Variovorax paradoxus B4: one gene and its partner. The protein of the gene in region 2 interacts with the protein of the main gene of each other region in a pairwise test. Links are inferred from orthologs where the notes say so. Each region holds a gene or a part of one and is shown on either strand. Other genes may lie near its edges.

Evidence for each region.
Region 1: the proteins of dnaQ (region 2) and dnaE interact in binary tests that used the Escherichia coli proteins (3 or more experiments, as listed by UniProt). The link is inferred for Variovorax paradoxus B4 from one-to-one orthologs.

Annotation. Positions count from the first base shown.
Region 1 is NC_022247.1:3,353,609-3,368,938, forward strand. What follows is about bases 5,320-9,395. They hold dnaE (DNA polymerase III subunit alpha), read right to left. Parts: upstream 9,039-9,395; coding sequence 5,520-9,038; downstream 5,320-5,519. Other genes in these bases: tolA (cell envelope integrity protein TolA), read left to right, coding at 5,320-5,462; VAPA_RS15710 (sulfurtransferase), read left to right, coding at 9,101-9,395. Also shown: ribBA (bifunctional 3,4-dihydroxy-2-butanone-4-phosphate synthase/GTP cyclohydrolase II), read left to right, coding at 1-689; ribH (6,7-dimethyl-8-ribityllumazine synthase), read left to right, coding at 703-1,170; transcription antitermination factor NusB, read left to right, coding at 1,167-1,712; VAPA_RS15680 (pyridoxal phosphate-dependent aminotransferase), read left to right, coding at 1,709-2,905; VAPA_RS15685 (YbgC/FadM family acyl-CoA thioesterase), read left to right, coding at 2,902-3,360; protein TolQ, read left to right, coding at 3,357-4,079; VAPA_RS15695 (ExbD/TolR family protein), read left to right, coding at 4,095-4,532; more of tolA, read left to right, coding at 4,536-5,319; more of VAPA_RS15710, read left to right, coding at 9,396-9,892; VAPA_RS15715 (response regulator), read left to right, coding at 9,906-10,610; VAPA_RS15720 (sensor histidine kinase), read left to right, coding at 10,573-12,117; VAPA_RS15725 (tripartite tricarboxylate transporter TctB family protein), read left to right, coding at 12,234-12,752; VAPA_RS15730 (tripartite tricarboxylate transporter permease), read left to right, coding at 12,757-14,325; VAPA_RS15735 (pirin family protein), read right to left, coding at 14,547-15,330. UniProt on the Escherichia coli protein: DNA polymerase III is a complex, multichain enzyme responsible for most of the replicative synthesis in bacteria. This DNA polymerase also exhibits 3' to 5' exonuclease activity. The alpha chain is the DNA polymerase catalytic subunit.
Region 2 is NC_022247.1:2,456,746-2,470,834, reverse strand. Bases 11,255-14,089 are described here. They hold dnaQ (DNA polymerase III subunit epsilon), read right to left. Parts: upstream 13,109-14,089; coding sequence 12,401-13,108; downstream 11,255-12,400. Other genes in these bases: hscA (Fe-S protein assembly chaperone HscA), read right to left, coding at 13,467-14,089; fdx (ISC system 2Fe-2S type ferredoxin), read right to left, coding at 13,121-13,459; VAPA_RS11420 (hypothetical protein), read right to left, coding at 11,255-11,318. Outside these bases: VAPA_RS11435 (hypothetical protein), read right to left, coding at 1-441; VAPA_RS11430 (DUF6603 domain-containing protein), read right to left, coding at 438-10,364; VAPA_RS11425 (hypothetical protein), read right to left, coding at 10,423-11,058; more of VAPA_RS11420, read right to left, coding at 11,118-11,254. UniProt on the Escherichia coli protein: DNA polymerase III is a complex, multichain enzyme responsible for most of the replicative synthesis in bacteria. The epsilon subunit contain the editing function and is a proofreading 3'-5' exonuclease.

The DNA of each region.
Region 1 (15,330 bases), 900 kb from region 2 along the record:
TGCGCGCCGGCCATACCGAAGCCGGCTGCGACCTGGCCGCGATGGCCGGCTGCTCGCCCGCCTCGGTGATCTGCGAGGTGATGAACGAAGACGGCACCATGGCCCGCCTGCCCGACCTGCAGGTCTTTGCCGCCGAGCATGGACTCAAGATCGGCACCATTGCCGCGCTCATCGAACATCGCAGCCGCGTCGAATCGCTGGTTGAAAAGGTCGGCTGCCGCGAAATCCAGACCGCTTGGGGCAGCTTCACCGCCCATGCCTTCACCGACAAGCCGAGCCGTGGCGTGCACCTTGCGCTGGTGCGCGGCCAGTGGGCGCCGGAAGACACGGTGTCGGTTCGCGTGCACGAGCCGCTTTCGGTGCTCGACGCGCTCGAGATCAACCGCTCGCTGCACTCGTGGAGCCTGGACGCCAGCCTCGCCCACATCGCTAACGAGGGCAAGGGCGTGGCCGTGCTGCTCAATTGCGGCGAAACGGCTGGCGAACTGCTCGCGCAATTCGACGGCACCGCACGGCCCGCGCAGGCGCCCGAGCGCGGCCGCATGGACCTGCGCAGCTACGGCATCGGCGCGCAGATCCTGCGCGAATGCGGCGTGCACAAGATGAACCTGCTCGGCACGCCCCGCCGCATGCCGAGCATGGCCGCGGGCTACGGCCTCGAAATTGCTGGCTACCTGACCAAAGACTAAAGACTGACACGACATGCAAGGTGCAAACAAGGGAGCGGATGCAAAGCCGCTCGACGGAAAAGGGCTGCGCATCGGCATCGTGCAGGCGCGCTTCAACGCCGACATCACCGATGCGCTCGCCGCCGCCTGCCTCGCCGAGCTCGAGAAGCTGGGCGTGGCCGCTGACGACATCCATCATGTGCAGGTTCCCGGCGCGCTCGAAGTGCCGGTCGCACTGCAGGCGATGGCCGTGCGCGGCGGCTACCACGCGCTGGTGGCGCTGGGCTGCATCATCCGCGGCGAGACCTACCACTTCGAACTGGTGGCCAACGAATCGGGCGCGAGCGTGAGCCGCGTGGCGCTCGACCATCGCCTTCCCATCGCCAACGCGATCCTCACGACCGAAAACCTCGAGCAAGCCGTCGCCCGACAGACCGACAAGGGCCGCGACGCGGCCCAGGTGGCTGTCGAGATGGCGCAGTTGCTGGCCTCTCTCAAATGACCGAAGACAACAACAAAGCAGCCGGCGCCAAGCCGCGCCCGGCACGGCAAGTGCGTACCGGCCTGACCAGCACCGGCGCACGCAAGGCTTCGGCCAAGTCGAACCGCAGCCGCGCGCGCGAGTTCGCGCTGCAGGCGCTCTACCAGCACCTGGTGGGGCGCAACGACCCGACCGAGATCGACCACTTCACGCGCGACCTCGCGGGCTTTCACAAGGCCGACGCCGCGCACTACGACGCGTTGCTGCACGGATCGATCGAGGGCGCCGAACAGCTCGACGCCTTGATCCGTCCGCTGCTCGACCGCAAGTTCGAGGAAATATCGCCCGTCGAGCATGCCGTGATGTGGATCGGCGTGTACGAGTTCCAGCACTGCCTGGACGTGCCATGGCGCGTGGTGCTCAACGAGTGCATCGAGCTTGCCAAGGAATTCGGCGGCACCGACGGCCACAAGTACGTGAACGCCGTGCTCAATGGCCTGGCGCCGCAATTGCGCGCCGCCGAAGTCGAGGCCGACCGGGCCTCGGGCAAGGCCAGAGCGTGAGAATCTCGGCGCGCGCGCAGCGCATCGAACCCTTCTACGTCATGGAGGTGGCCAAGGCCGCCGGCGTGCTCGCGCGCGAGGTGGCCCACACCGACCGGCCGATGATCTTCCTGAACATCGGCGAGCCCGACTTCACCGCCCCGCCGCTGGTGCAGGAAGCCGCCGCGCGCGCCGTGCGCGCCGGCGCCACGCAGTACACCCAGGCCACCGGCCTGGAGCTGCTGCGCGAGCGCATCAGCGGCTGGTACGCGCAGCGCTTCGGCGTCGACGTGCCGGCGCGCCGCATCGTGGTGACCGCGGGGGCCTCGGCCGCACTGCAGCTGGCTTGCCTGGCCCTGATCGAATCCGGCGACGAGATCCTGCTGCCCGACCCCAGCTATCCCTGCAACCGCCACTTCGTGAGCGCCGCGGATGGCAAGGCCGTGCTGATACCCACCACCGCCGAAGAGCGTTTCCAGCTCACTGCCGCCAAGGTCGAGGCCGCCTGGACCGACAAGACGCGCGGCGTGCTGCTCGCCTCGCCTTCCAACCCGACCGGCACCTCGATCGCGCCCGATGAACTGCGCCGCATCCACGAGGTGGTGTCGCAGCGCGGCGGCATCACGCTGATCGACGAGATCTACCTGGGCCTGTCCTACGACGATGCGTTCGGGCAAACGGCCCTCGCCATCGACGACAACGTCATCAGCATCAACAGCTTCAGCAAGTACTTCAACATGACCGGATGGCGCCTGGGCTGGCTGGTGGTGCCCGACGCGCTGGTGCCGGTGGTCGAGCGGCTGGCGCAGAACCTCTTCATCTGCGCGAGCACCGTGTCGCAGTACGCGGCGCTGGCCTGCTTCGAGGCCGAGAGCATTGCCGAATACGAGCGCCGCCGCGCCGAATTCAAGGCGCGCCGCGACTGGTTCATTCCGCAGTTGAATGCGCTGGGCCTGAACGTGCCGGTGGTGCCCGACGGTGCCTTCTACGCCTGGGCCGACTGCACCGCGGTCGCCGAGAAGCTGGGCATTTCGGGCAGCTGGGATTTCGCCTTCGAAACCATGAAGCGCGCCCACGTGGCCGTGACGCCGGGCCGCGATTTCGGCACGGCCGAGACGGCCAGGTTCGTGCGCTTCTCCACCGCCAGCTCGATGGCGCATCTGCAGGAATCGGTCGAACGCCTGCGGGCCATGATCGCGAACCCCGCCCGATGAGCTACGCGTTTCCGATCCGCGTCTACTGGGAAGACACCGACGCCGGCGGCATCGTGTTCTACGCCAACTACCTCAAGTTCATGGAGCGCGGCCGCACCGAATGGCTGCGCTCGCTGGGCGTCGAGCAGCGCAAGCTGCGCGAGGAAACCGGCGGCCAGTTCGTGGTGAGCGAAACGCAGCTCAAATACCATCGCCCCTCCCGGCTCGACGACGAACTGCTGGTTACAGCCGATCTCCGACAATTGGGCACGGCGTCGTTGATAATCGGTCAGCGCGTGCTATCAAAAACAGAGCAAGAACGAATGGGGGCCGCGGCGCCCGTTCTGCTGTGCGAAGGCACGATCCGCATCGGCTGGGTGGATGCCGCCACATTGCGTCCTGCGCGGATACCAGCCCAAGTTACGGGAACCCTCGAGCGCCGCGGCGGCTCCATGATTCAACCTTTCAAGCCATGAACCAAGACCTCTCCATCATCAATCTCCTGCTCCATGCGAGCTTCGTGGTGCAACTGGTCGTGCTGCTGCTCGTGATCGTCTCGATCGCCAGCTGGGCCGCGATCATCCGCAAGTACTTCGCGCTGCGCCGCATGCGCGCGCTCAACGACGACTTCGAGCGCGAGTTCTGGTCCGGCACCAGCCTGAACGAACTGTTCGCCTCGGCCGCGCAGAACGCCAAGTTCGCCGGGCCCATGGAGCGCATCTTCGCCTCGGGCATGCGCGAGTACCAGAAGCTGCGCGAACGCCACGTGAGCGACGCCCCCACGCTGCTGGACGGCGCCCGCCGCGCCATGCGCGCGAGCTTCCAGCGCGAGCTCGACGCGGCCGAGCAGAACCTGTCGTTCCTGGCCACCGTGGGCTCGGTGTCCCCGTACGTCGGCCTCTTCGGCACGGTCTGGGGGATCATGCATGCCTTCACCGGCCTGGCCGCGCTCGCTCAGGTGACGCTGGCCACCGTGGCGCCCGGCATTGCCGAAGCGCTGGTGGCCACCGCCATCGGCCTGTTCGCCGCCATTCCGGCGGTGGTGGGCTACAACCGCTTCGCGCGCGAGATCGACAAGATCGCGATTGCCCTGGAGACCTACATCGAGGAGTTCTCCAACATCCTGCAGCGCAACCTCTCGGCCAACCCGGCCGCGGTGGCGTCGGCAACTTCGGCGGCTCCGGCCAACCGCTGAGCGGAGGTCCAGCGCATGCCCGCCGTTTCATCCCGGGGCCGAGGCCGCCGCACGATCAACGAGATCAACATGGTCCCGTTCATCGACGTGATGCTGGTGCTCCTGATCATCTTCATGGTCACCGCGCCGCTCATCACGCCGAGCGTGATCAACCTGCCCTCCGTCGACCGCGCCAACAAGCACCCCGACAAGCCCATCGAGATCGTCATCAAGAGCGACGACGAAGTGCAGATCAAGAAAGACCCGTCCACCGGCAGCGGCGGCGCGTCCGTTCCCATGACCCAGATCGGCTCCGCGGCCAAGACCGCCCAGGGCGGCGACGACCAGCGCCCCGTGGTCATCAGCGCCGACAAGTCCGTCAAGTACGAAACCGTCGTGAAGGCGATGAACCAGCTCAAGCGCAGCGGCATCGAGCGCGTGGGCCTGTCCGTCACCACCACGGGCGGCAAATAAGGCATGTCGCTCGCCCTGGATCGCCCCGAGTTCGCACCACCGCCGCAGCGCGGCACGCCGCGCGCGGTGTTGCTCGCGCTGATTGCGCACGCGCTCCTGATCGCGGCGCTGACGTGGGGAGTGCGCTGGCGCAGCGACGCAGACGAAGGCGCCGTCGATGCGGAGCTGTGGTCGTCCACGGTGCAGCAGGCCGCGCCGCGCCTGTCCGCGCCGCAGGCACCCACGCCCGCTCCCGCGCCTCCGCCGCCTGCGCCTCCACCACCGCCGCCGCCTCAAGTGAAGGCCCCTGAGCCCGCACCGGCACCGCGCGCTCCGGACATCGCGCTCGAGCGCGAGAAAAAGCTCAAGGAAGAAAAAGAGCAGAAGGAGCGCGAACTCGAGCGCCAGCAACAGCAGCGCAAGAAAGAGCTCGAGGCCAAGCAGCGCGCCGAAGACGAAGCCGAACGCAAGAAGGCGCAGCAGCAAAAGCTCGCCGAGCAGCAGAAGAAGCAGCAGCAGGAAGCCGAGGCCAAACAGGCCGAAGCGAAGAAGCAGCAGGAAGCCGCAGCCAAGCAGGCGGCGGCCGACCGCGCCGCAACGCTCAAGCGCATGCAGGGCCTCGCGGGCGCGAGCGGCAGCGACGATTCCAAGGGCACGGCCATGCGCTCGTCAGGGCCGTCGAGCGGCTATGCGGGACGCATTGCCGCGGCGGTGCGCCCGAACATCACCTTCCCCGACGCCGAGACGGTCAACGGCAATCCGGCCGCCGAGTTCGAAGTGAATCTGGCACCGGACGGCACCATCGTCGGCGTCAAGCTGACCAAGTCGAGCGGATTGCCCAGCTGGGACGAAGCCGCCGAACGCGGCCTGCACAAGACCGACAAGCTGCCGCGCGACACCGACGGGCGCATCTTCCCGTCGCTGATCGTCTCGCTGCGGCCCAAGCGCTAGCGGGGCGCCGCCGCCTTCGGGAGCCATGCCCCCGAAGGCGAGCCTCCCTCGCCGCACTCACTCGTAAACGACCGAGGCCTTGCCGGCGTCCGCCTGCGCCGTCCAGCTGGCGAGCGCGGCGTCCGTCGGGAAGAACCTGGCGCGCTCCCCGAGCTGCAGCTCGACCTGCGCGCCGCCGCGCGCCATCGACAGGCGCACCGGCAGCCCCTGCACCAGGTCGCCATGCTCGCTCTGCTCGGTGCGCGGTGGAAAGTCTTTCACCAGGCGCGCGATGTCGGGCGCCTTGCCATTGACGGCCACCCGCAGGAATTTTCCGAAACGGCAGCGCGCGGTGGCCAGGTCCCACACCTGCTGCACCTGGAAGCGGGCCTCGAAGCCGCCGCGGCCCGGCTGGAGCCGGCCGCTCACGATCACCAGCTCGTCGTCCTTCAAGGTGTTGCGGTTCGCGTTGATCAGCGCCTCGTCGGCGGTGGCGTCGATGGCGTCCGACTTGTCGTCGAGCTTGAAGATCGCCAGGCGCCCGCGCTGGCCGTTGATCACGCGGAAATCGCTCACGATGCCCGCGATCACCTGCTGGTCGCGCGTGTCCATCAGGTCGCCGATCTCGCGCTTGCAGAAGCGCCGCACCTCGTGCGCCACCTCGTCGAACAGATGGCCCGAGAGATAGAAGCCCACGGCCGTCTTCTCGAAGGTGAGCCGCTCCTTCACGCCCCAGGGTGTGGCGTCCACCAGCTCGGGCTCCTGCGTGGCCGAGCCGTGCTCGCTGTCGCCGAAGATGTCGACCTGCGCCGCATTGGCCTCGGTGGCGGCTGCGAACTCGAAGGCGCGGTCGACCGAGGCGATGAGCGACGCGCGGTTCTGCTGGATCGCGTCGAAGGCACCGGCCTTGATGAGCGCTTCGACCGTGCGCTTGTTGATGCGCTGGCGGTCGATGCGCACGCAGAAGTCGAACAGGCTCTTGAACGGCCCGCCCTCTTCCCGTGCGCGCACCACGGCCTCGACCGCGAGCTGGCCCGTGCCCTTGACCGCCCCCAGGCCGTAGCGGATCACCTTGTCGGTGACGGGCTCGAAGCGGTAGTTGCCGCGGTTCACGTCCGGCGGCTCGAAGGTGAGGCCGAAGTTCTTCTGCGCGTCTTCGAACAACACCTTGAGCTTGTCGGTGTCGTCCATTTCCACGGTCATGTTGGCGCAGAAGAACTCGGCCGTGTAATGGACCTTGAGCCAACCCGTGTGGTACGCCAGCAGCGAGTACGCGGCGGCGTGCGACTTGTTGAAGCCGTAGCCCGCGAACTTCTCCATCAAGTCGAAGATCTCGTCGGCCTTGTCCTGGGGAATGCCGTGCGTCGAGAGCGCACCCGCGCGGAATTTCTCGCGGTGCTCGGCCATCTCCTCGAGCTTTTTCTTGCCCATGGCGCGGCGCAGCAGGTCGGCGCCGCCGAGCGAGTAGCCGCCCAGGATCTGCGCGGTCTGCATCACCTGCTCCTGGTAGACCATGATCCCGTAGGTTTCGGAGAGCATCTCGGCCACGGCCGGGTGCGGGTACTCCACCTCTTCGCGGCCGTGCTTGCGCGCCACGAAGCTCGGGATCAGGTCCATCGGGCCCGGACGGTACAGCGCGTTGAGCGCAATCAGGTCCTCCAGCCGCGTCGGCCGCGCATCCTTCAGCATGCCCTGCATGCCGCGGCTTTCAAACTGGAACACCGCTTCCGTCTTGCCCTCGGAGAACAGCTTGTAGGTCTCGCGGTCGTCGAGCTTGATGTTCTCGTACGCGAAGTTCTCCTGGCCCTTGTGGCGCTTGACGATGAACTCTTTCGCGATCTCAAGGATCGTGAGCGTGGCCAGGCCCAGAAAGTCGAACTTCACGAGGCCGATGGCCTCCACGTCGTCCTTGTCGTACTGGCTCACGGCCGAATCGCTGCCGGGCTGCTGGTAGAGCGGGCAGAAGTCAGTGAGCTTGCCGGGCGCAATCAGCACGCCGCCCGCGTGCATGCCGATGTTGCGCGTCATGCCCTCGAGCTTCTGCGCCAGCTCGACCAGCATGCGCACTTCTTCTTCCTTCTCGATGCGCGCCGCGAGCTGCGGCTCCATCTCGATGGCGTAGTTGTTCTTGTCGCCTTCCACCTTCGGGTCGGGCGGGTACTGGATCGTGACCGGCTGGCCCGGCTTGTTCGGAATGAGCTTGCTGATGCCGTCGCAGAACATGTAGCTCATGTCCAGCACGCGCCCCACGTCGCGGATGGCGGCGCGCGCGGCCATCGTTCCGAAGGTGGCGATCTGGCTCACGGCGTCGCGGCCGTACTTGTCCTTGACGTAGTCGATCACGCGGTCGCGGTTGCCCTGGCAGAAGTCGATGTCGAAGTCGGGCATCGAGACACGCTCGGGGTTCAGGAAACGTTCGAACAGCAGCTTGTATTCGAGCGGATCGAGGTCAGTGATCTTCAACGCGTAGGCCACCAGCGAGCCCGCGCCCGAGCCCCGGCCCGGGCCCACCGGGCAGCCATTGTTCTTGGCCCACTTGATGAAGTCGCCCACGATCAGGAAGTAGCCGGGGAAGCCCATGTTCAGGATCGTGTTGATCTCGAACTCGAGGCGCTCCACATAGCGCGGCCGTTCGGCATCGCGCTTGGCGACGTCGGGGTAAAGATGCGCAAGACGCGCTTCCAGGCCTTCAAACGACTCCTGGCGGAAAAACTCGTCGATCGGCATGCGCACGCCTTCGCTGACGAAAGGCGTCGGAAAGTCGGGCAGCTGCGGCTTGCCGAGCACCAGCGTCAGGTTGCAGCGCTTGGCGATCTCGACCGTGTTGGCCAGCGCGCTCGGCACGTCGGCAAAGAGCGCCTCCATTTCGGCGCTCGACTTGAAGTACTGCTCCTCGGTGAACTTGCGCACGCGGCGCGGGTTGCCCAGGATTTCGCCTTCCGAGATGCAGACGCGCGCCTCGTGCGCCTCGTAGTCCTGGCGTTCCGCGAACTGCACCGGGTGCGTCGCGACCACCGGCAGGCGCAGCCGGGCCGCGAGCTTCACGGCGGCAATCACATGCGGCTCGTCCTCGGGGCGGCCCGCGCGCTGCAGTTCGATGTAGAAGCGGTGCGGGAACATGCCCGCCAGCTGCAGCGCCAGCTCGGCGGCGCGCTCTTCCTGCCCCTGCAGCAGCGGCGCGCCCAATGGGCCGGCCTGCGCGCCCGAAAGCGCAATCAGCCCGCCCTGCAGCTCTTCGAGCCATTCGAGCTTGCAGGCCGCCTGCGACTGGCCCCGGCCCACGTTCTGCGTCCAGGCGCGCGCCAGCAGCTCGGACAGGTGCAGGTAGCCCTCCATGTTCTGCACCAGCAGCACGATGCGGGTGAGCACGCCGGGCTCCTTGCCCAGCCCTTCGATGAAGATTTCAGCGCCGATGACGGGCTTGACGCCCTTGCTTCGCCCCTGCTTGTAGAACTTGACCGCCCCGAACAGGTTGTTGAGGTCGGTGATGGCCAGTGCGGGCTGCTTGTCGGCAGCGGCGGCCTTGACGACTTCGTCGATGCGGTTGGTGCCGTCGACGACGGAAAACTCGGTGTGCAGGCGCAGGTGAACAAACATCCTTCCATTGTAGAAAGCACCGCCTCCACGATGTGGGTTGGCAATCCCTACAATCGCCCCCCGTGCAAGAGATTTTGAATATCGCGGCCTACAAATTCGTGGCCATAGACGACAGCCCCGTGCTGCGCGAAGACCTGCGCGAGCGCGCCCAGGCCCTGGGCCTCATGGGCACTATCCTGCTCGCGCCGGAGGGCATCAACCTGTTCCTGGCGGGCGCGGCCGACGCCATCCGCAGCTTCGTGGCCGGCCTGCGCGCCGATGCGCGCTTCGCCGACCTGGAAACCAAGGAAAGCTGGTCGGCCACGCAGCCCTTCCGCCGCATGCTCGTGAAGCTCAAGCGCGAGATCATCCGCATGGACCACCCGGCCATCCAGCCGTCGGCGGGCCGCGCGCCGGGCGTGGACGCGCCCACGCTCAAGCGCTGGCTCGACCAGGGCCATGACGACGAAGGCCGGGAAATCGCGCTGCTCGACACGCGAAACGACTTCGAGGTCGACGAAGGCACCTTCGACGGCGCGATCGACTGGCGCATCACCAAGTTCACCGAATTCCCGCCCGCGCTGAAAGAGCACCGCGCCGATTTCGCGGGCAAGACCGTGGTGAGCTTCTGCACCGGCGGCATCCGCTGCGAGAAGGCCGCGATCCTGATGCGTGAAGAAGGCGTCGAGAACGTGTTGCAGCTCGAAGGCGGCATCCTGAAATATTTCGAGCAGGTCGGCGGCGCACACTACCACGGCGACTGTTTCGTGTTCGACGGCCGGCGCGCCCTGGCGCCCGACCTGAGCGCGCGCGCGGCCGATGCCAGCGCGCGGGCATCGGAAGACATCGACCTGGGCAGCGGCCTGAAGAAATAGCCGGCGGCCTCCGATGCGCATCCTCCTGGTGGAAGACGAACTGGACATGGCCTCGTGGCTCGTCCGGGCGCTGACCCAGAGCGGGTTCGTCGCCGACCACGCGCCCGATGCGCGCACCGCCGAGGCCTTCATGGCCGGCACCGAATACGACGCCATCGTGCTCGACCTGCGCCTGCCCGACAAGCACGGCCTGAGCGTGCTGGCCGACATGCGCAATAGCGACGACCGTACCCCCGTGCTGATCCTCACCGCGCAGGGCGCGCTGCAGGACCGGGTCCGCGGCCTCAACCTCGGCGCCGACGATTTCCTCACCAAGCCCTTCGAGCTGGCCGAGCTCGAGGCGCGGCTCGCGGCGCTGGTGCGGCGCAGCCGCGGCAAGCAGCACCCGCGGCTGCAGTGCGCCTCGCTCTCGTACGACAGCGAAAGCCGCGCCTTCACGCTGCGCGGAACGCTGTTGCCGCTCACGCCTCGCGAGCAGGCCGCGCTCACCGCGCTGCTGATGCGCAGCGGCGCGCCGGTCGGCAAGTCGCAGCTCTTCGCCAAGGTGTTCACCAACGACAGCACCGCCGGCCCCGATGCCATCGAGGTGGTGCTGCACCGGCTGCGCCGCAAGCTTGCGGACAGCGACGTGCGCATCGTCACCGTACGCGGGCTGGGCTACATGCTCGAGAGCATCGCCGATGGATCCTCGGGCGCCCGCGCCGCCGCCACGGCCTGAGCCGCAGCGCTTCGGCATCCGCGCGCGCCTGCTCGCGCTGCTGGTGCCGGGCATCGTCGCGCTGATGGCGCTCGACAGCTGGAGCGACTACCAGGCGCTCACCGATTCGCTCGTCGTCGCCTACGACCAGAGCCTGCTCGAACCCGTGCGGGCGCTGGCCAACGGCATCGTGGTCGCGAGCGACGGCAGCGTGAAGGTGCAGGAGCCGTTCTCGGTGCAGGCGATGTTCGAGTCCACGCACCTGCGCTACAAGTACCTGCACGTGGGCGTGCAGCGCATCGCCAGCGGCGAGCCGCTGGACACCAGCTCCCCCGAGACCACGCTGATGGGCGTGCCCGGCCTGCCCCGCCCCGCACAACGCCCGGCCGACGGCACGCCGGTGTTCTACGACGCGGTGTACGAGCAGCACCCGGTGCGCGTGGCCGCGCTGCGCCAGACGGTCTACGACAACACCGGCTCCGGCGCGGCCTGGAGCGTGCTCGTCCAGGCGGCCGAAGGCACCGGCCCGCGCCGCCAGGCACAGGCCGAATCGCTGAAGCAGGAGTTGCTGCGCGACGTGCGCATGATCCTGGTGATGGCCCTGCTGGTGTGGCTGGGCGTGGCCTGGACGCTGCGGCCGCTGGAGCGCCTGCGCCGCTCGCTGCGCGACCGCCCGCGCGACGACCTGAAGCCGCTCGACGCCGGCGGCGTGCCGCAGGAGGTGGTGCCGCTGGTGGAGGCGGTCAACCACCACATCGCGGACCACCGGCGCATGGTGGCGGAACATTCGCAGTTCCTGGCCGATGCCTCGCACCAGCTGCGCACGCCGTTGAGCATCCTCTCGATCCAGGCCGGCTACGCGGTGCGCGAGACCGATCCGGCGCGCATGCGCGAATCGCTGCACGCCATCGTCGCGCAGCTGGCGCGCACGCGCCGCCTCAGCGAGCAATTGCTCGCGCTGGCCCACGCCACGAACGAAGACGAGATCGCGGCGGCCGAACCCGAGGTGGTCGACCTGGGCGACGTTGCACGCGCCGTGGTGCTGCAATACCTGCCGCTCGCACGCGAGAACGAGCAGGACCTGGGCTGGGTCGATGCGCGCGGCGAACCGCAGCCCCAAGGCGAGATCCCGGCACTGCCTGTGCGGGCCAATGCTGCCGAGCTGCACGAGGTGCTCGCGAACCTCGTGCACAACGCCATCAAGTACACGCCGCGCGGCGGCAGCATCACGGTGACCGTGCGGCGCGAAGCCTCGCATGCGCTGGCCGAGGTGTGCGACAGCGGACCGGGCATCGACCCCGAGCGGCGCGACAGCGTGTTCGAGCGCTTCCACCGCGACCCGGCCGCCGGCAGCGCCGCCAGCCAGGGCGCGGGCCTGGGCCTCACCATTGCGCGCAGCTATGCGCGGCGCAACGGCGGCGAGATCGCGCTCGACAACGCCGACATGCCCGAGCGCCCGAACGGCGGCGGACTGCGCGCGATCCTGAAGCTGCCACTGGCGGTTTTACCAAGGGTTTCTGCGGGGTAGTGCGCTACGCAGTAACACGTATTTTGAGGGTGGGAAGGCCTTCCACGCCCTCACCGAAAGGCGATTGAAAGCCTCGATTCCTAGACTGCGCTCCTTCCAGATTCGAAGGAGACTCAATGCACCCGCACGGTGAAGATCCGGCCTCGCACGCGCTACGGCCCGCATCGAAATTCAAGAAGGACTACTACGGCGGCGCCTTGCTCGTGGTCGTCGGACTCGCGGCCGTCTATGCCGGTGTCGGCTACCGCGTGGGCGAGCTCGCGCACATGGGGCCGGGCTTCTTCCCGGTGGCGCTCGGCGGACTGCTCGCGCTGACCGGCCTGCTGATCGCCCTCTCCGCGCGCGGCGAGGAACCGGCGAGCGAAGAGGCCGTGTCGCACGGCCACCCGGGCGGCATGCCCGACATGCGCGGGTGCATCTGCATCATCCTCGGCATCCTCGCGTTCCTGCTGTTCGGCGAATACGGCGGCCTGCTGCCGGCCACCTTCGCGATCGTGTTCATCTCGGCGCTCGGCGACCGCGACAACTCGCTGACCGAGGTAACGCTGCTCTCGCTCGCGATGTGCTTCATCGCGGTCGTGGTGTTCTGGTGGGCGCTGAAGCTGCAGCTGCCCTTGTTCCAGTGGGGAGGCTGAAGCCATGATCGGTCAATCGCTCCACGACCTCTGGTTCGGCTTCGGCGTTGCGTTCCAGGGCTCGAACCTGCTGTGGTCCTTCTTCGGCGTGCTGGTGGGCAACCTGATCGGCGTGCTGCCGGGCATGGGCGCGCTGCAGGCCATCTCGATCCTGCTGCCGCTCACCTACGTGATGCATCCGGTGCCCGCCATCCTGATGCTGGCAGGCATCTTCTACGGCTCGCAGTACGGCGGCGCCATCGGCGCCATCCTGATGAACATGCCTTCGCACCCGCCGCACGCGGTGACCTGTCTCGACGGGTATCCGATGACCAAGCAGGGCAAGGGCGGCGTCGCGCTCGGGGTGACGATGATCGCCTCGTTCTTCGCGGCGTCGGTCGGCATCATCGTGATGATCTTCGCCTCGCCGCTCCTGGTGCAGATCGCGTTCAAGTTCGGCCCGACCGAGATCTTCTCGATCATGCTGCTGGGCCTGCTCGCGGGCTCGACCATGTCGCGCGGCTCGCCGCTCAAGGGCGTGGCGATGACGATCTTCGGTCTCTTGTGCGGCGTGGTCGGCACCGACGTGAACAGCGGCAGTTTCCGCTTCGCCTTCAACCTGCCCGAACTGAGCGACGGCCTCGAACTGGTGGCCATCTCGATGGGCCTGTTCGGCGTGGCCGACTTCCTGCTCAACGTGAACCGCATGAAGAGCATCGGAGACACGGGCACGCTCAAGCTCAGCGACATGCGGCCCAGCAAGGAAGAACTCAAGCGCGCCTTTCCCGCGATGATCCGCGGCACCATCGTGGGCACGGTGTTCGGCGCGATGCCGGGCACGGGCCCGACCATCACCACCTTCATCGCCTATGCGCTGGAGCGCAAGGTGTCGAAGACGCCGAACAAGTTCGGCACCGGCATGATCGAAGGCGTGGCCGGCCCCGAGGCCTCGGCCCACTCGAAGACGCAGGTCGACTTCATTCCCACGATGAGCCTGGGCATTCCGGGCGACGCGGTGATGGCGCTGATCCTCGGTGCGCTGCTGATCCAGGGCATCCAGCCCGGCCCGCAGCTCATCACCGAGCATCCGGACATCTTCTGGGGCCTGATCGCCTCGTTCTGGATCGGCAACGTGATCCTCGTGGTGCTGAACGTGCCGCTGATCGGCGTGTGGGTGAAGCTGCTGAAGGTGCCCTACAAGTACCTGTTCCCGGCCGCGATGTTCTTCATTGCGACGGGTGTGTACAGCACGCAGAACAGCCTGTTCCAGATCTGGGAGGTGCTGGTGTTCGGCATCGTCGGCGCGGTGCTGATGACGCTGGAGTTCTCGGTCGCGCCCATCCTGCTGGGGTTCGTGCTCGGGCCGATGGTGGAAGAGAACTTCCGCCGCGCGCTGCTGCTCTCGCGCGGCGACATGTCGGTGTTCGTGACGCGGCCGATCAGCGGCACCTTCATCGGCCTGTGCGCGCTGTTGCTGATGGGCGTCGGCTACTCGGCATGGCGCGCACGCAGCCACCGCAAGGCCATGCTCGAACTACCGAAGGCGCCCGATAGCGCGCCGCCTGCGGAGGCGGTCGCGATCGGCGGCAAGTAAGCAGAGAGGAAGGCCCGCTCAGTCGGGCCTTTTTTTTGCGAATCGTGCGCTCGCTCTTGTTCAGGGCGGTCGTTGATCGGCGGTACACCTACAGCTTGCCCTGGTGCACAGGGCACCGGGTGCTCCCCGCAGCGAAATCAAGGAGGAGCCGAAGGCGGGGGACATTCGCGGAGAGGAGTACCCGGTGGCCTGTGCACGCGCCACGAATAACGCCCCAGAGATCAGACAGGCGTCGTTCCGACATCGGGCTCGCGCACGCCAAAGGGCTTGCCGGGCAGCGGAATGAACTCGGTCTCGCCAGGCACATGTCCCATGCGCTGGGCGGCCCAGTCGGAGCCGGCTTCCAGGATGCGCTCGCGCCGGCTCGAGACGAAATTCCAGGTGATGTAGCGCGGGCCGTCGAGCGGCTCGCCGCCGATCACCATCAGGCGCGCGGCGGTGCCGGAGGTCAGCACCGCGCCCTGGCCATCGGGCAGCACCGCCATGGTGTGCGCGGGGATCGATTCGCCATTGACGCTCGCATCGGCATCGACAACGTAGACGGCCAACTCGGGTGCCAGTGCGGGCAGCTCGAAACGGCCGCCTGCGGGCAATGCGATGTCGAGGTAGATCGTCTGCGACAGTGTCTTGACTGGCGAGCGTTGGTCAAAGGCCTCGCCCACCAGCACGCGCACCGCCGCGCCCTGCTCCACCACCTCGGGAATGGCACTGGCCGGCGTGTGCTCGAAGCTCGGCTCGGCTTCTTCATGCGCCTGCGGCAAGGCAGCCCAGAGCTGCAGCCCGTGGTTGACGTAGGTGTCGGCCTTGAGGCGTTCGGGCTTGCGCTCGGAGTGCACGATGCCGCGCCCCGCGGTCATCCAGTTGATGGCGCCGGGCAGGATCTCCTGCACGCTGCCGAGGCTGTCGCGATGCATCATCGCGCCCTCGAAAAGATAGGTGACCGTGGACAGGCCGATGTGCGGATGCGGCCGCACGTCGTGCTCCATGCCGGGCTGCTCGGTGGCC
Region 2 (14,089 bases):
CACCGCCAGGTACAGGCCCTCCTGCACGTCCTGGTCCGACGGGTCGAGCAGCGTGGTGCCGGGCGTCACGCAACTGGCGACCGCGGTGGCGGTGGAGAGCGCCGCCTCGCCCTCGGCCACCACCACCAGCGCGAGCCAGGGCGTGGCCGAAGGCTGGATCTGGCCGGCCGGATTGCGCTCCCACGGCAGCGTGCGGCGCTTCAGCACGATCTGCGGCAGCCGGTCGGCAAAGGCGCCCTCGGCATTGGCCGGCGGGAAGGTCGACAGGATCTGGTCCGTCGGCATGGTGTAGCGCGGCGCGGAGACCGTCACGTGCGTGGTCTCGGCCACCGCGTCGAAAGGCAGGCCGGTGTGCTCGGAGACGAGCTGGTACTTGCCGGCCGTGACCTGCGGCAGCACGTTCGAGTGCAGGATGAAGTGGCCGATCTTGGGCGTGGTCATGCGTGGACTCCCTTGCGGCGGCCCTTGCCGCCGCGTGTCGCGGGCCGGGCGGGTGGGCGCGTGGAACGTTCGATGGGCTTCATGGGCAGCCGGGTGCTGGCCAGCACCTTGGCTGCGCGCCGTTCGGTCGGTGCGCGCACCGGTCCCTGCCATGCGAGCTGGCTGGGCGGCGCGCCTTCGGCCGCGGCGGCCATCGGCCGGATGGCCGCGTTCAGGCCGCGCGCCGACACCAGCGCCACCGCGCCCGTGGCATCGAGCTGGGCCGAGCCCATCACGCCCACCAGCGACCAGCCGTCCTGAGTGGCGATGCTCACCGTTACCGGCTTGCTTCCATCCGCAACGACGTCATAGGCCAGCACGCTGCGGTTCTCCATGGCCAGCAGCACGGGCGGGCGCTCGTTGCCGGCGGCGTCCTGTGCGCGCTCGGCGCCGTCCAGGCCCATCACCAGCTGGCGGCCGTCGGCCGGGTCGCCGAAGGCGCTCGGGTCGTCCAGCACGATAAGCACGGTGCGCAGGGCTTCGGCGAAGGTGGTGGTCACGGTGCTGACGCCGCGCGCCAGTTCCGCGCCGCCGACCCAACCGGCGTCGAGCCGTTCGCGGTGCAGCTTCAGCGGCTCGCCGTTCGACTTCACCACGCAGCCGGGCGCCACCGCGCTGGACCAGCCGGCGTAAGGCATCTGCATGCCGGCATGCCAGCCGGCCAGCCCGGCATCGCGCGCGGCGGCAGCCTGTGTGCTCTGGCCGATGGCCACGATGCGCTCGGTGCCCGCCACGATCTCGATCGCCCCCGGCAGGCCCGCCGCATCCGGCCCCACGAGCCGGTCGGCCAGCAGGTTGCCGCCCAGGCCCAGCAGCACAACACGCGACGGCGCGCTGCCCACGCGCAGACGCGGACGCTCGCCTTCCATGGCGGCATCGGCCAGTGCGTTGGGCATCTTCAGGATGACGGTCTGGCCCGGCAGCAGCGTGGCGCCGGGGCCGGCGGCGGCCGCCGCCGCCTTGGCAGCGCGCGCCGACTTGGGCACCGGGGGCGCCGTCTGGCCCGCGACCAGCGCGCTGCTGAAGCCGCCCAGCATCGACGCTTCCGCGCCGGTGCGCGACACCATCGCGGGCGCCGCATGGCCCACCGCGGTGAGCGGCACTTCGACCATGCCGATCACGGTCTGCTGCCGCCCCGTGGCCGCGCGGGCCGCCTGCGGCTCGGCCAGCACGAGGCGCGCCGCGATCGACTTGCTGCGCTCGGCTTCCACCGAAGCCAGCGTGGGCGGCGTCTTGCGCCAGCCCTTGGCCGAGCCCTTGACCGTGGTGCGCGTGGGCGCGACCACGCGCAGGTCCACCGTGGCGCCGGGCAGGAAGCCGACCGCGACCGGTGCATCGACGAAGTGGTCGTACACCTTGCCTTCGCGGCCCGGCGCCACCACCGGAATGACCGTGCCCGGATCGCCCTGCAGCCCCTCGGCCAGCGTGCCCATCCGCGGCGGCGACTGGCGCTCGCCGCGCAGCGATGCCTTGGCAGTGGGCGTGGCCGTGAGGTACTTGCCGGCCTGCTGGAAGGCCGCCGACACCGTGGCCGGCGCGGTGACGAGCCCGGCCACCGCCTGCGCCTGCGACTTGATCAGGTTCACGTCCACCGTGCGGCGCGAGAAGGGCAGCGGCTTGCGCACGCCGGGCACCACCTGGTAGTACGGAATCTCCGGCCCGGGCACCGATTCCTTGCCCACCGAGACCAGGTCGAGCTCGTTGAGCGCCTCGATCATCTCGGCCTTGGGCACCTTGCGGTTGTTCGCGTCCTGCGCCGGCCCCCACACGCCGACCGGGAAGCTGCCGAAGGGCCGCGCCGTGGCCGTGAACGGGAAGGTCTGTGTGCCGTTGCGCTTCCAGGTGAGCTGGATGCCCGGCTGCAGGTTGGCCTTGTCCATGGGCGCCACGCCAATGGCGCGGCTGGCCGCGTGCTGCGAGGTGGACGTCATGCCGGCCGGCGGCTGCACCCGCGTCACGCTGGTGGCCGGCACCGTGCTGGTGAAGGTGAGCGTGAACTCGGCCACCACCACGAAGGGCCGCGCGGACGAGCCGTCGGGCGTGGACTGCTCGCCCTTGGCCGGCAGCGCGCCCAGGCCGGTGATGAGCGCATGCGGCCGCGCGGCGCCGTTGTCGGCCGCCTCCAGGTACTTGGTGATGAAGGCCGGGCCCGGCAGCGGCTGCTTCTGTGCCTTGTCGGATTCGCCGAAGGACACCGTGAGCTCGATCGGCCCGATCTCGAACGTGGCGGTGCCGTGAAAGTCCGGCCCCGCCACGTCGATGCTGGCGCCCAGGCTGATCGAGATGGTGACCTCGCCGAAGATCCAGGTGTCGATGGTCACGCCCGCCGCGATGCGCGCATAGGCATCGACGTGGTAATGGAAGGGGTCGAAGAAGACGATGCCGTTGCAGCCGAACTTCACCTCGGCCCAGGCCGGCCCGAAATGTGCAGAGGCCTCGAAGGCACCGCCGGCCATCAGCGCCTCGGAGGTCAGCGCGAAGTAGCTCTCTGCCTTGATGACGATGTTGTCGGACACGCTCCAGCGCAGGCCCAGGCGCGGCACCACCGGGTAGCCGTCGCGGTGGAAGTCGGGGTGGTAGCCGCCCAGCGTGAGGACGAACTCGCCCTTCTTCTCGCCCTTGAACCAGATCACGTAGGCAAAGCCGCCGGTAAGCTTGACGTCCTGGTACAGCAGCCAGGAGTTGTCGGTGAGCTGGCCCTGCACCCACAGCACGCCCTCGCTGCTGGAGAAGCGCACCAGCAGCGCCAGCTCGATCGACACCAGCGCCACCTGAGGCCTGGGCAGCGCCATGCGCGCCAGGCCGAGCAGGTTGATGTCCAGCCCATCGCCCACTTCCACCGCCACCACGGCAATGCCGTCGACCAGCGCGAAGCTGTTGAACGAGAGGCCGGCCGCGAACCAGAAGCTGCCCTTCTGCATCGGGAAGTAGGCGCCCAGCTTGCGCAGCTGGTCCATCGGGTTCTGCGGCTGCGCGGCGATGTCCAGCGCCTGGATCAGCGGGTAGTCGCCGAACCTCGAAAGATCCGTCGGCACGATCAGCTCGCGGTTGATGCCAAAGCCGCCGCCGATGCCGGTGAGGAAGAAGGCCGGCGGCCCGCCGATGGGGCCGTTGACCGCGCCCACCGCGAAGAAGGCGGTGAACTTCTCTTCGCTGCCCGCCACCTTGCCTTCGCCATAGCCGCCATACAGCGTGATGCCGTACACCGCGAAGCGCCCGAGCAGCATGCCCAGGTACTCGATGCCGGCGGGCGTCTGCTGCTTGAGCAGGCCACCCGCGATCGTGAGGCCGGCCATGTTGGCCGACACCGCCAGGCCCGCCAGGTCGACGTGCCAGTTGACCGGGTTGAAGAAGTCGCCGCGGCTGGCCAGGTAGGTGATCTGCAGGTCGTCCACCGCGCAGCTCAGGCCGAACATCGAGACCGAGCCGTCCATCAGCAGCGAGACGCTGCTCACCTTGCCGCCGGGCATGGTCGCGCCAAAGCCCACCTGCTCCAGGTACAGCGGGCCGAAGCCCTTCTGGATGGCGATCCACCAGGGGCCGTCGCCATCGCCGGCACGCAAGCCGACATGCACCGGCTGGCTGCCGTGTTTCTGGATGGCCAGCGCCGGCGAGAAGGCCGGCTTTGGCGGCGTCGGGCCGGTGTCCTTCATCACGCCCTGCGCGATGCCGTTGTCGCCCTGCGCGCCGCCCGCCGACACCGCCAGGTTGGAGAACTGCAGCTGCACGCCGCCGCTCAATTGCTCGGCCGGCGAAGCGCCAAAGGCGATGCGCGCGAACACATGCAGCGCGATCGTCTCCAGCGTGAGCCCCAAGTCCAGCAGCGGCCCCGAGCTCTTGCCCACGCGCAGGCCCACGCCGTTCACCGCCAGGCTGGGCGTGAAGCGGATCTGGCCGGTGGTGGGCAAAAAGCCGACGAAGATGCCGCCGTCGCCCGGCGGGTTGCCCTCGATCCATGAATCGTCGTTCTCCAGCCAGAGCATCACGTCGCCCGTGAGCAGCGGGAAGCGCCCGTCGATGCCCAGTTGCAGTCCGATGATGTTGTTGCTGTCCTTGGTGAACGAGAGGATGAAGTCGCCCAGGTCGATCGAGATGCCGGCCGCGGCGATGTTGCCGAACAGCTTCTGCACGCGCAGCAGCAAGGTGGCCGGGTCGAACATCCCGTCGATCAGCTGCGTCGGGTTGGCCTGGTCGCGCAGCACCACGCCGCGCATCATGTTGCGCACCGTGGTCGCGCCGACGGCGGTGTTCAGCAGCTGCGTGACCGCGGGCTGCGCCATCGCCACGCTGGCGACCAGGTCGCACACGGCTTCCACCACACGCAGCGCGACCTTGCCCGGGTCGTCGTCGCCGGGGCCGGCCACGTTGGCGCCGTCGATGGCCACCAGGCTCACCTGGTGCGTGTCCAGCAGCCACTGCAGCGCGAAGCGGTGCGTGTCGTCCACCGCCATGCCGATGACCACGCGCCGGTCGAGCAGCGGCGCGCTGCCGGCCGCCACGGTGACGAAGGGGCGCAGTTCCACGCCGCCGGCATCGATCGTGGCGGGGCCGGCGGTGACGCTGACCTCGTCGATGCCGGTGTCCGACAGCGCGAGCCGGAAGCTCATGCGGTCGATGCCCGGCACGGCGATGTCGTGGCCCTCGAGCGCGACCACGCCTTGCGTCAGGTCGAGTTCCAGCTCGAAGCCGCCGATGGCCACCATGAGCAGGCCGGGCGCGGAACTGGCGCTGACGGCCGCCGGCAGGAAGCTGTCGAGCAGCGGTGCCAGTTCGGTGATCAAGGTCGCGCCGATGGAAGGCAGCGCGCCGACCAGCTTCTCGGCCGGGTGCACGCCCCAGTCATGCAGCAGCGCGCCGTCGAACTTCGCGGGCGCGCCGCTGCGCATGGCCAGCGCATCGCCCACCTTGGCGACCAGCGGCCCGACCGGCGCGGGCGATTCGGCCAGCTTGTCGAACAGGAAGGGCAGCGCCGCTTCGACCGCGGCCGCCAGTGAACCCAGGCCCGCGAAAGGCACGATGGAGATGTCGGCACCGCTGGCCGGACGCAGGAACACCTCGATGCCGCCCGCACCCAGCCGCGCATGTACCGCTTGCTTGCCGGAAGACGACGCACCGGTCAGGCCCAGGAACATTTCCATCCCCAGCGCGGGTGCGCCGCCGGGGTGGATGGTGAGGCTGGCGCCCGCGCCCGCCGCAAGGCGCCCGGCCCCGCCGCCGGGTGCGGTCCAGGCGCTCGCGTCCACGTCCAGTGCCAGCCTCGCGCCGGCACCGGCCGGTGCCACGCTGAAGCTGATGCCGCTGCCGATGGCCAGCGGCGAGCCGTTCGCGCCGCCCACCCCCAGCAGCGGCCGCAGGGCATCGAACAGCGACTGGATGCGCGCCGGGTTGGCGCCCACCGAGGCCGCACTGCGCAGGTAGCCGGCCGGGTCGGCCAGCAGCCCGGCCAGCGGGCGGATGCGGCGCTGTGCGTCCCCCGCCGCGCCGGTGAGCAGGCCGAAGGCATCGAGCGCCGCGTCGATGACGGGCTTCACGCTGGCGTCGGCGCGCCGCATCATCTCCAGCGCCGCATGGCCTCCCAGGCTCGGGGCGCTGCGCGCCAGCGCGCGGGCGATGGCCTGCGGCTCGGGGTTGGGCCACAGCGAGATGTCGTCGACGTTGCCGCCGGCCTGGTGCCAGCGCAGGAGGATGTGCAGCGGATCGAGCGCCAGCACCAGCTGCAGCTTGCCGGTGGACACCGGCGCGTCCATGCCGAAGCGCAGTTCGCCGCCCAGGCCGGCCGGCGAGGCGATCACGTCCGCATGCCAGCCGAAGCGGCCGCTGCCGTCGCTGCCGCCGCTCACGTGCACCGTGCGGGACAGCAGGTCCACGCTGGCCGACAGCGGGCCGAGCAGCACCGAAACGGCGTCCGATATGTCAGCGCCGGCCGCCGCCATGCGCTGGCGCAGCAGGCCGCCGGGGTCGTGCAGCAGCTGGTCGAGCGCATCGCCCGCCAGGCCGCCAGCCGGGTCGCCCAGGCCCAGCGCCCCCAGCAATGCATCGAGCGCGAGCGAGGCGCTGGAGCTGATGTCGCCCGCATCGACACTGATGCGCTGCACGGCCGCGGCCAGCAGCACGCGCGCCTCGGGCAGCAGCGGCACCGCGCCTTCGCCGGTGCCCAGCACCAGCCGTTCCCACGACTGGCCGAACACGCGCGCATCGTGCAGCGTGACGGTGGCGGTGCCGGTGGCGGCGCCGTCCAGCGGCAGCTCGATGTCGGCGCTGACGGCGCGCAATTCCAGGCCGGGGTTGGCGCACAGCCAGCCGGTGCGGTCGCCCACGCGCAGCTGCACGCGCAGGTGGCGGCCGGTGTCGATGCCGCCCGCCAAGTCGAACTTGAACAGGCGCAGCAGCGCGCTGCCGCTGATCGACAGGCTGCCGGTGGAGGTGGGCGCCACCAGCAGGCGCAGGCCGGCCTGCACGCCGGTGGGCCGGGGCAGCGCGGTCTGGGCGCGGATGCGGGCGCGCTCGGCCAGGCCGGCGGCCACGATGGCGGTGATGGCGCGCGCCACCTGGCTTTGGGTCACCACGCCGAACACGGCGTTGACGGCCAGCCCGGCGCGAGGCGCGGGCGGCAGGTCGTTGGGCACGCGCAGGTCGTCGCCGGGGTCGATGCGGTCCGACAGTTCCATCATCGAATCGACGAGCGCGCGGCCCAGCGACAGATCAGCGTCTTCGGGTTCGTCGTCCGGCCCTGTCGGCGGCGACGGCAGCAGGCGGTTCAACAGGCGCAGCGCATCCGCCGTCGGCTGGGTGGAGATGGCGGTGAGCGCGATGGGCGACAGCGGCGTGCCCAGCGTGACCAGGTCGGTCACCTTTGGCTGCGCCTGGGCCGCGAGCCGCGCCGCATGCCCGGCGCCGGCCAGCGCCACCACGGCGATGTCGTTGCTGACACCGGCCAGCGCATCCAGCACGCGGGCCAGGCGCGCGGCCTGCTCGGGCGTGCCGTCGGTGCTGCTCGCGGCGGCGCGGCAGTCGGCGCGACTGCCGAGCACGACGAACCAGTCGCCGGTGGCCGCGACGGGCGCGGCGAACATGGATGCGTCCAGGTGCGGCGTGCCGAGGTTCACGCGGCGGCCGGCCGGCGCCAGCGGCCACGCGTTGGCGCCGAGCGCGATGTACACGGTGGTGGTCGGCACGCGGCCGGTCAGGTCCTGCAGGTCGAGCTGATCCAGCAGTTGGCCGGCCGCGAAGCCGGCGTGGTCGACGTTCACGCCCGCGGGTGCGGCGGCCGGCGGCGCGATGCGCCCGTCGCCACCCAGCCAGCGCAGCGCCAGCGCGGTGAGGCCACCGGCCACGTCGCGGTCCTGGACCAGTTCGCGCACGTCGGTGGCCACGCGCGCTTCGGCTTCCAGGCCGGCCGCCAGTGCCTCGGGCGGCAGACCCTCGCCACCCGGCCGCCAGCGGCGGATGGACTCGGGCGCGGCCACGATGCGCGGCGCCAGGCCCGCCGGCGGCAGCCACACGGCAATGTTCGGCAGGCCGTCGCCGATCGCCAGGCGGTACGGGTCGTCCGGATGGCCGGTGCCGACGACGATGCCCTGATTGGCGCCGCTGCCGACAAACAGGTCGCACAGCAGCGACAGCACCTCGGGGCCGGCTTCGCTGAGCGCCAGCTGCGGCAGCCAGGCCGCCAGCGCCTGCGCCGGGTCGGCCACCAGCTCGGCCAGGCGCAGCCGCGCATCGGCGTCGGCCACGCCGGCGGTGCTGGGCGCGTCGGTGCTCCAGCCCAGCGCCTTGACCGTGTCGCCGAACACGCCGCCCAGCAGCCGGCCCAGGTAGCCGACCAGGGCCTCCACGCCGTCCCACGCGACAGGCGGCAGCGTGACGTTGCCGTCCGCGCCGATGACCGGCATGGCGATGGGCACGCCGAGGTCGCCCAGCGCCAGTTGCAGATCGGGCGCGGCCACGCTGGCCGACATGCCGCCAGCCGGCGTCCAGCCCAGGCGCAGGCCCACGCCACGTGCGGTGAGCGCGGTGCCGTCGCCCAGCGGCAGCGTGACGCGCGGCGGGCTGACGCCGCGCTCGCGCGCCGAGAGGACGCCTTCCACGCCGGGCAGCAGGCTCGCGGTCTTCGTTTGCAGGTTCAGCGTGGCGAGCGTGGCGGCGATGCGCGTTTCGATGACGGTGCAGCGCTGGCCCAGTTGGTCGACGCTGGTGCCCACGGCCAGGCCGATGGAGACGACCGGCCCGTCGGCGCTGAACTCCAGCGCCAGGGGTCCGATGAGTGGCACGCGCCAAGGGTCGAGCGCGCTGCCCGATCCCAGGATGGCCGAGGCAGCCGAGCCCGCATCGGCGATGAGGTTGCGCAGCTCGGCCAGCACCTGCGTGGCGGCCGAACCCGCGGCGGCGAACAGCTGCTGCCAGTAGCCGCCGATGGCCTCGACCGGGTTGGTCATCAGCGCGGGCAGCGTGATGGCCGTCACGCCGGCGGGCGCATCTAGGCCGATCAGCAGCCGCACCGCCGGCAGCGCGCCGCCGAGGTTGCCCAGCAGTTGCGCGGCCACGTCGCTCACCGTGTTGCCCACCGCGTCCATCACTGCGTCGGGCGAGGTGAGGTCCAGCGTCGGATAGCTGTGCGAGCCGAGCACCACGCCGTCGGCGGCCAGCACGAAGGTCAGGCGCCGCTGCGCATCCAGCGCGAAGCCGACGCGCAGCGTGTCGGCGCGCGCGACCGGCGGACCGGCCAGGTCGAGCACGCGCGCACCCGCGTTGCCGGCGGCGGCCCACACGCCGAACTGCGGCAGCGCGCGCGCGGCGCCGGTGACCAGATCGACGTCGAACAGGTCGGCGCGTGCCTCGACGCGCTTGCTCGCATCGCCCAACACGAGGCCCAGCGTGGGCGTGAGCCGCGCGTTGCCGGTGGGGCCGGTGTCCACGCGCAGGTTGACCTGGAGCGCCGCGCCGCCGCCCAGGGCGAAGCTCACCGGCTGGCCCGGCGCGGGCGGCGCCACGCCGAACAGGCGCGCCAGGTAGCCCAGCCACTGGTTGCGGCTGGCGGCGTTGGTGATCAGGCCGTGCAGCCATTGGGTGATGGCCTGCACGCCTTGCGTGGGCAGCAGGGTGATCGGGAAGTCGGGAATCGCGTCGCCGCTCTTCAGGCCCAAGAGGCCGCCGATGGCTGCGATCACCGAGTTGGCGGGCTGCGAATCGGCCTGCGACTTGACGAGCGCGAGCACCAGGTCGAGCAGTGCATCGTCCAGTTCGTCCACGCCGTCGGCCGCCACGCGGATGTCGCGCGGACTGGTCGCGCCCGGCAGCTGAAAGCCGGTGAGGCTGAGGCCGAACACCGGGTCCTTCGGGTCGCCGGGGCGCGTGGGCAGGTCGACCTCGATGCCGATGGCGCCCAGCCGCGCCTGGCCCGGCACCGGCGGCCCGCCGTCGATGACGATCTCGGTCGCCAGGCGGATGCGCCCGCCGTTGGAACCCAGCAGCAGCGGGTTGGAGACCGAAGGGCCACCATCCTTCTTCGCCCGGAACAGGGGCACGGCCAGCGAGCTGTTGGACTCCACCGCGCCGCTGGTGCGGACCGACAAGGCGACGCCGATGTGCAGGGTGTTGTCGGCCGCCTGCTCGTCGACCGTGACCGACACCGTGAGGTCGGGGTCGTCGATGTGCACGATGGGCAGCCACACCACGCCGCGCGGATCGGTGCTGCGGTCGGCGCCGCCCATGGCCTCGTCGACGAAGGCGATCAGCGCCTGGCGCTGGTCGGGGTTGGAGAGCATCTTCTTGAGCGAGGCCTCCGGCTGGCCGAACCATGCCGGGTTCGGCTCACCGTCCTCGAAGATGCCCAGTGCTTCGGCCAGGTTGCCGAGCACGCCCAGGTCGTCAGTGGCGAAACTCATTGGGAAACCTCCATGCTTCGCACTGCGGTGCGAGCCCCTTCGGGCGGCCTGGCGGGGCTCATGGTGTGGCTCCCTTGACGGCCCTGAGCCCGCTCGAGCCGGCAAAGCGGTGCCGCGCCATCGGCACGATCTGCAGGCCGCGCTTCGAGGCGGTCAGCTCCACCGGCACCAGCACGTTGCCGCGCGCATCCTTGCCGAGCGCGCCGGCGATACCGCTGACCATGCCCAGCACGCCCTGCCAGGCAAAGGCCACCAGCGCCTCGCCCCAGGTGTCGACGATCAGCGCCGGGCCGTTCGGGCGGCGGTAGGTCGCCGCATAGAGGCCGGCGGGCTGCGGGTCGGTGCCGACCGCGAACACCACTTCGACCACGGCGCTGCCGGTCTGGTCGCAGCGCACCGGCAGCGTGACGCGGATCAGGCCGTCGGCCAGTTGCACCTGCAGCCCGGTCAGGCTCACGGCGAGTTCGTTCTCGCCCTCGACCCAGACCACCTCGTTGCGCCGGCTCGGGCGGTAGAGGCCGCTCGCGCGCCGCGCGGCGATGCGGAAGAACTCGGTGGCCTGCTTGGCTTCGAGCGACACCGGCTTGAAGACCTCGCCCTCGGCCATCGGCCGGGTCGCCGCCGCCGGTAGCCGTTGGGCGCGGCGCTCGGCCGCGACGAAGCGTGAATACTCTGGCGCGACTCCATCCGTCATGGTTCGGGACCCTTCAGGCAAGTGGTTCGCGAGAGTTCACCGCTCGCGGCGGTAGCGGCTCAGCCGTGGCGCTGCCAGCGCGACCGGATCGCGCTGCCGAGCCAGCTCACGACGAGCCAGGTCAACAGGAAGGCCCCCGTTTCCAGCATGAAACTGTGGAATTTGTAGAAGACCTCGGCGACGCCGAAAGACAGCAGAAGAGGGACGGCCTCGTCCACCAGTGCGCACTTGACGCCGGCGTTTCGGATGAGCGTGTACATCTTCTTTTCTTCCGGGGTGGTCAATGCGGCGCGAGCTTACGCGGCTCCCCGGTGCCTCACAACCGATCCAATGGCCGTATGACTTGTGAAATAGTTCACGCAATGACGGCGGTACGGCGTGCTGCGCACGCAGATCGTGCCGAGCGCCGCCTGAACGGCGCGCTCGCGACAATCGGGGCCTTTTTTCAGGAGCCCGCGTGGATATTGTTTTGCTGGCGAAAGGCCGCCGTCATGGGTATCGTCGAGGGCCTGACCGAGTTCGCCGATCTCGTCGACCGGCCACCTGATTCTGGCGGGCTCGCTGCTCGACTTCGACGACGACAAGGCCAAGGTCTTCGACATCGCGATCCAGACCGGCACGATCTTCGCGGTGATCCTGGTCTACTGGCAGAAGATCCATGCCTGTTGATTGCCGCCGAAAACTGACCCAAACGCTCGTAGTCCTCGTACTGGACTCCGCCCTCCGCCGGGATAGCCGCCATGGCCGATGCCAGTGCCTTGGCGCTGCCCACAACCGTCGTGGCAAACGAAGGGCTGGCGCCCATGGCGCCGAACCAGCCCCAGTCGAGCTCACCTTCCTTGCTCCGAACCCTGCCGCGCGTGCCAGCGATCCGCTTGCGGTCGGTCTCTGACAAATCTGCGAAGCTGCGGCCGTGCAAAAGCTCACAGGCCTTCTTAAGAACCAGAAGACGTCCGTTAACGCCGTGAATCTTGTCGCTGGTGGGGGTACGAACGCCGGCCTTCCGCTGAGAAATGGGGGTACGACACCCCCAAAAGCAAAGAAAACGCCTGCTGTACCCGCGGTTGTACCCCCGCGTTGGTCTGGCAGTCAATGCAGCGCTTTATACGTCCCTGTCTCGTAAGTCGCTGATTTCCCAATGAAAAAGGCCGCTGGCTGTATGTAGCTAGCGGCCTTTGTCTGATCTGTTGGTGGGCGGTGGAGGCTTCGAACCTCCGACCCCAGCAGTGTGAATGCTGTGCTCTACCCCTGAGCTAACCGCCCTTTCAACTCTTTGGCACCACCTGTGCGGTGCCTTGGAATTAATCGCGTTGCGCGAAGCCTTCGATTATGCCACAGGATTTCAGCCGTTTTGGCGAAACAGCGTGCGTCCGTTGCTGGATTTGTCGAGCTGCGACAACAGCGCTTCGTGCGCCGCAAGCTCCTGCTCGGCCGCCATGATCACCGGCAGGTCGAACTGGCTCAGGTCGATGGCCACCACCGTGGTGCCCTGTGCCGGCTCGTTCGAGCTCACGTCGATCAGCAAGGCATCCTGGCCGCGCGTGAGGTTGATGTACACGTCGGCCAGCAGCTGCGCGTCGAGCTTGGCGCCGTGGAAGGTGCGGTTCGAGCGATCGACGCCGAAGCGGTCGCACAGCGCGTCGAGCGAATTGCGCTTGCCCGGGTAGACCTGCTTGGCCATGGCCAGCGTGTCGGTCACCTCGCCCACGAAGCTGCGCAGCGGCGGCAGGCCGGCCAGCTCGAACTCCTTGTTGAGGAAGCCGACGTCGAAGGCCGCGTTGTGGATGATCAGCTCGGCGCCGCGCAGGTACTCGACGATATCGTTGGCCAGCGTGCCGAACTTCGGCTTGTCGCGCAGGAAGTCGGTCGTGAGGCCGTGCACCTTGAGTGCGTCTTCATGGCTCTCGCGCTCGGGATTGAAGTAGATGTGCAGGTCGTTGCCGGTGAGCTTGCGGGCGAACAGCTCCACGCAGCCGAGCTCGATGATGCGGTCGCCGTTCTCGGCGGAAAGGCCGGTGGTTTCGGTATCGAGGACGATCTGGCGCGACATACGGTGGCTCTTTCAATGATTCTCTTTGGCGTGGTTGATCGAGTACTTGGGAATCTCGATCGTCACATCTTCCTGCGCCAGGATCGCCTGGCAGCTGAGGCGGGATTGTGGCTCAAGGCCCCAGGCGCGATCGAGCAGGTCTTCCTCGCCCTCCTCGGCCTCGTTCAGCGAATTGAAACCCTGGCGCACGATCACGTGGCAGGTGGTGCAGGCGCAACTCATCTCGCAGGCGTGCTCGATGTTGATGTGGTTGTCCAGCAGCGCCTCGCAGATCGAGGTGCCGGCCGGCGCCGTGATTTCTGCACCCTGCGGGCAGTACTCGGGATGCGGAAATATCTTGATGGTGGGCATGTGATTCTCAGAGGGATTCGAGCTTGCGGCCCGACAGTGCGCGCGCAATGCCCGCGTTCATGCGCTGGGCGGCGAAGGCCTCGGTGTCGTTGGCCAGCGCCTTGGTGGCGCCTTCGATGGCCGCGGCATCATTGCCTTTCGCGGCTTCGCGCAACTTCGCCATCGACGCATCGATGACTGCGCGCTCTTCTTCGCTCAGCAGATCGCCGTCGGCATCGAGCGCGCTCTGCGTGGCAAGCAGCATGCGCTCGGCATCCACGCGCGCCTCCACCAGTGCACGCGCCTGCATGTCCTGCTGCGCGGTGGAAAAACTCTCCTGCAGCATGCTCGCGATCTGGTCGTCCGAGAGCCCGTACGAAGGCTTGACCGTCACGCTGGCCTCGACGCCGCTGCCCTGCTCCTTGGCACCGACGCTCAGCAAGCCATCGGCATCGACCGTGAAGGTCACGCGGATGCGCGCCGCACCCGCCGCCATGGGCGGGATGCCGCGCAGCGTGAAGCGCGCCAGGCTGCGGCAATCGGCCACGAGGTCGCGTTCGCCCTGCACCACGTGCAATGCGAGGGCGGTCTGGCCGTCCTGGTAGGTCGTGAAGTCCTGCGCCATCGCGGTGGGAATGGTCTGGTTGCGCG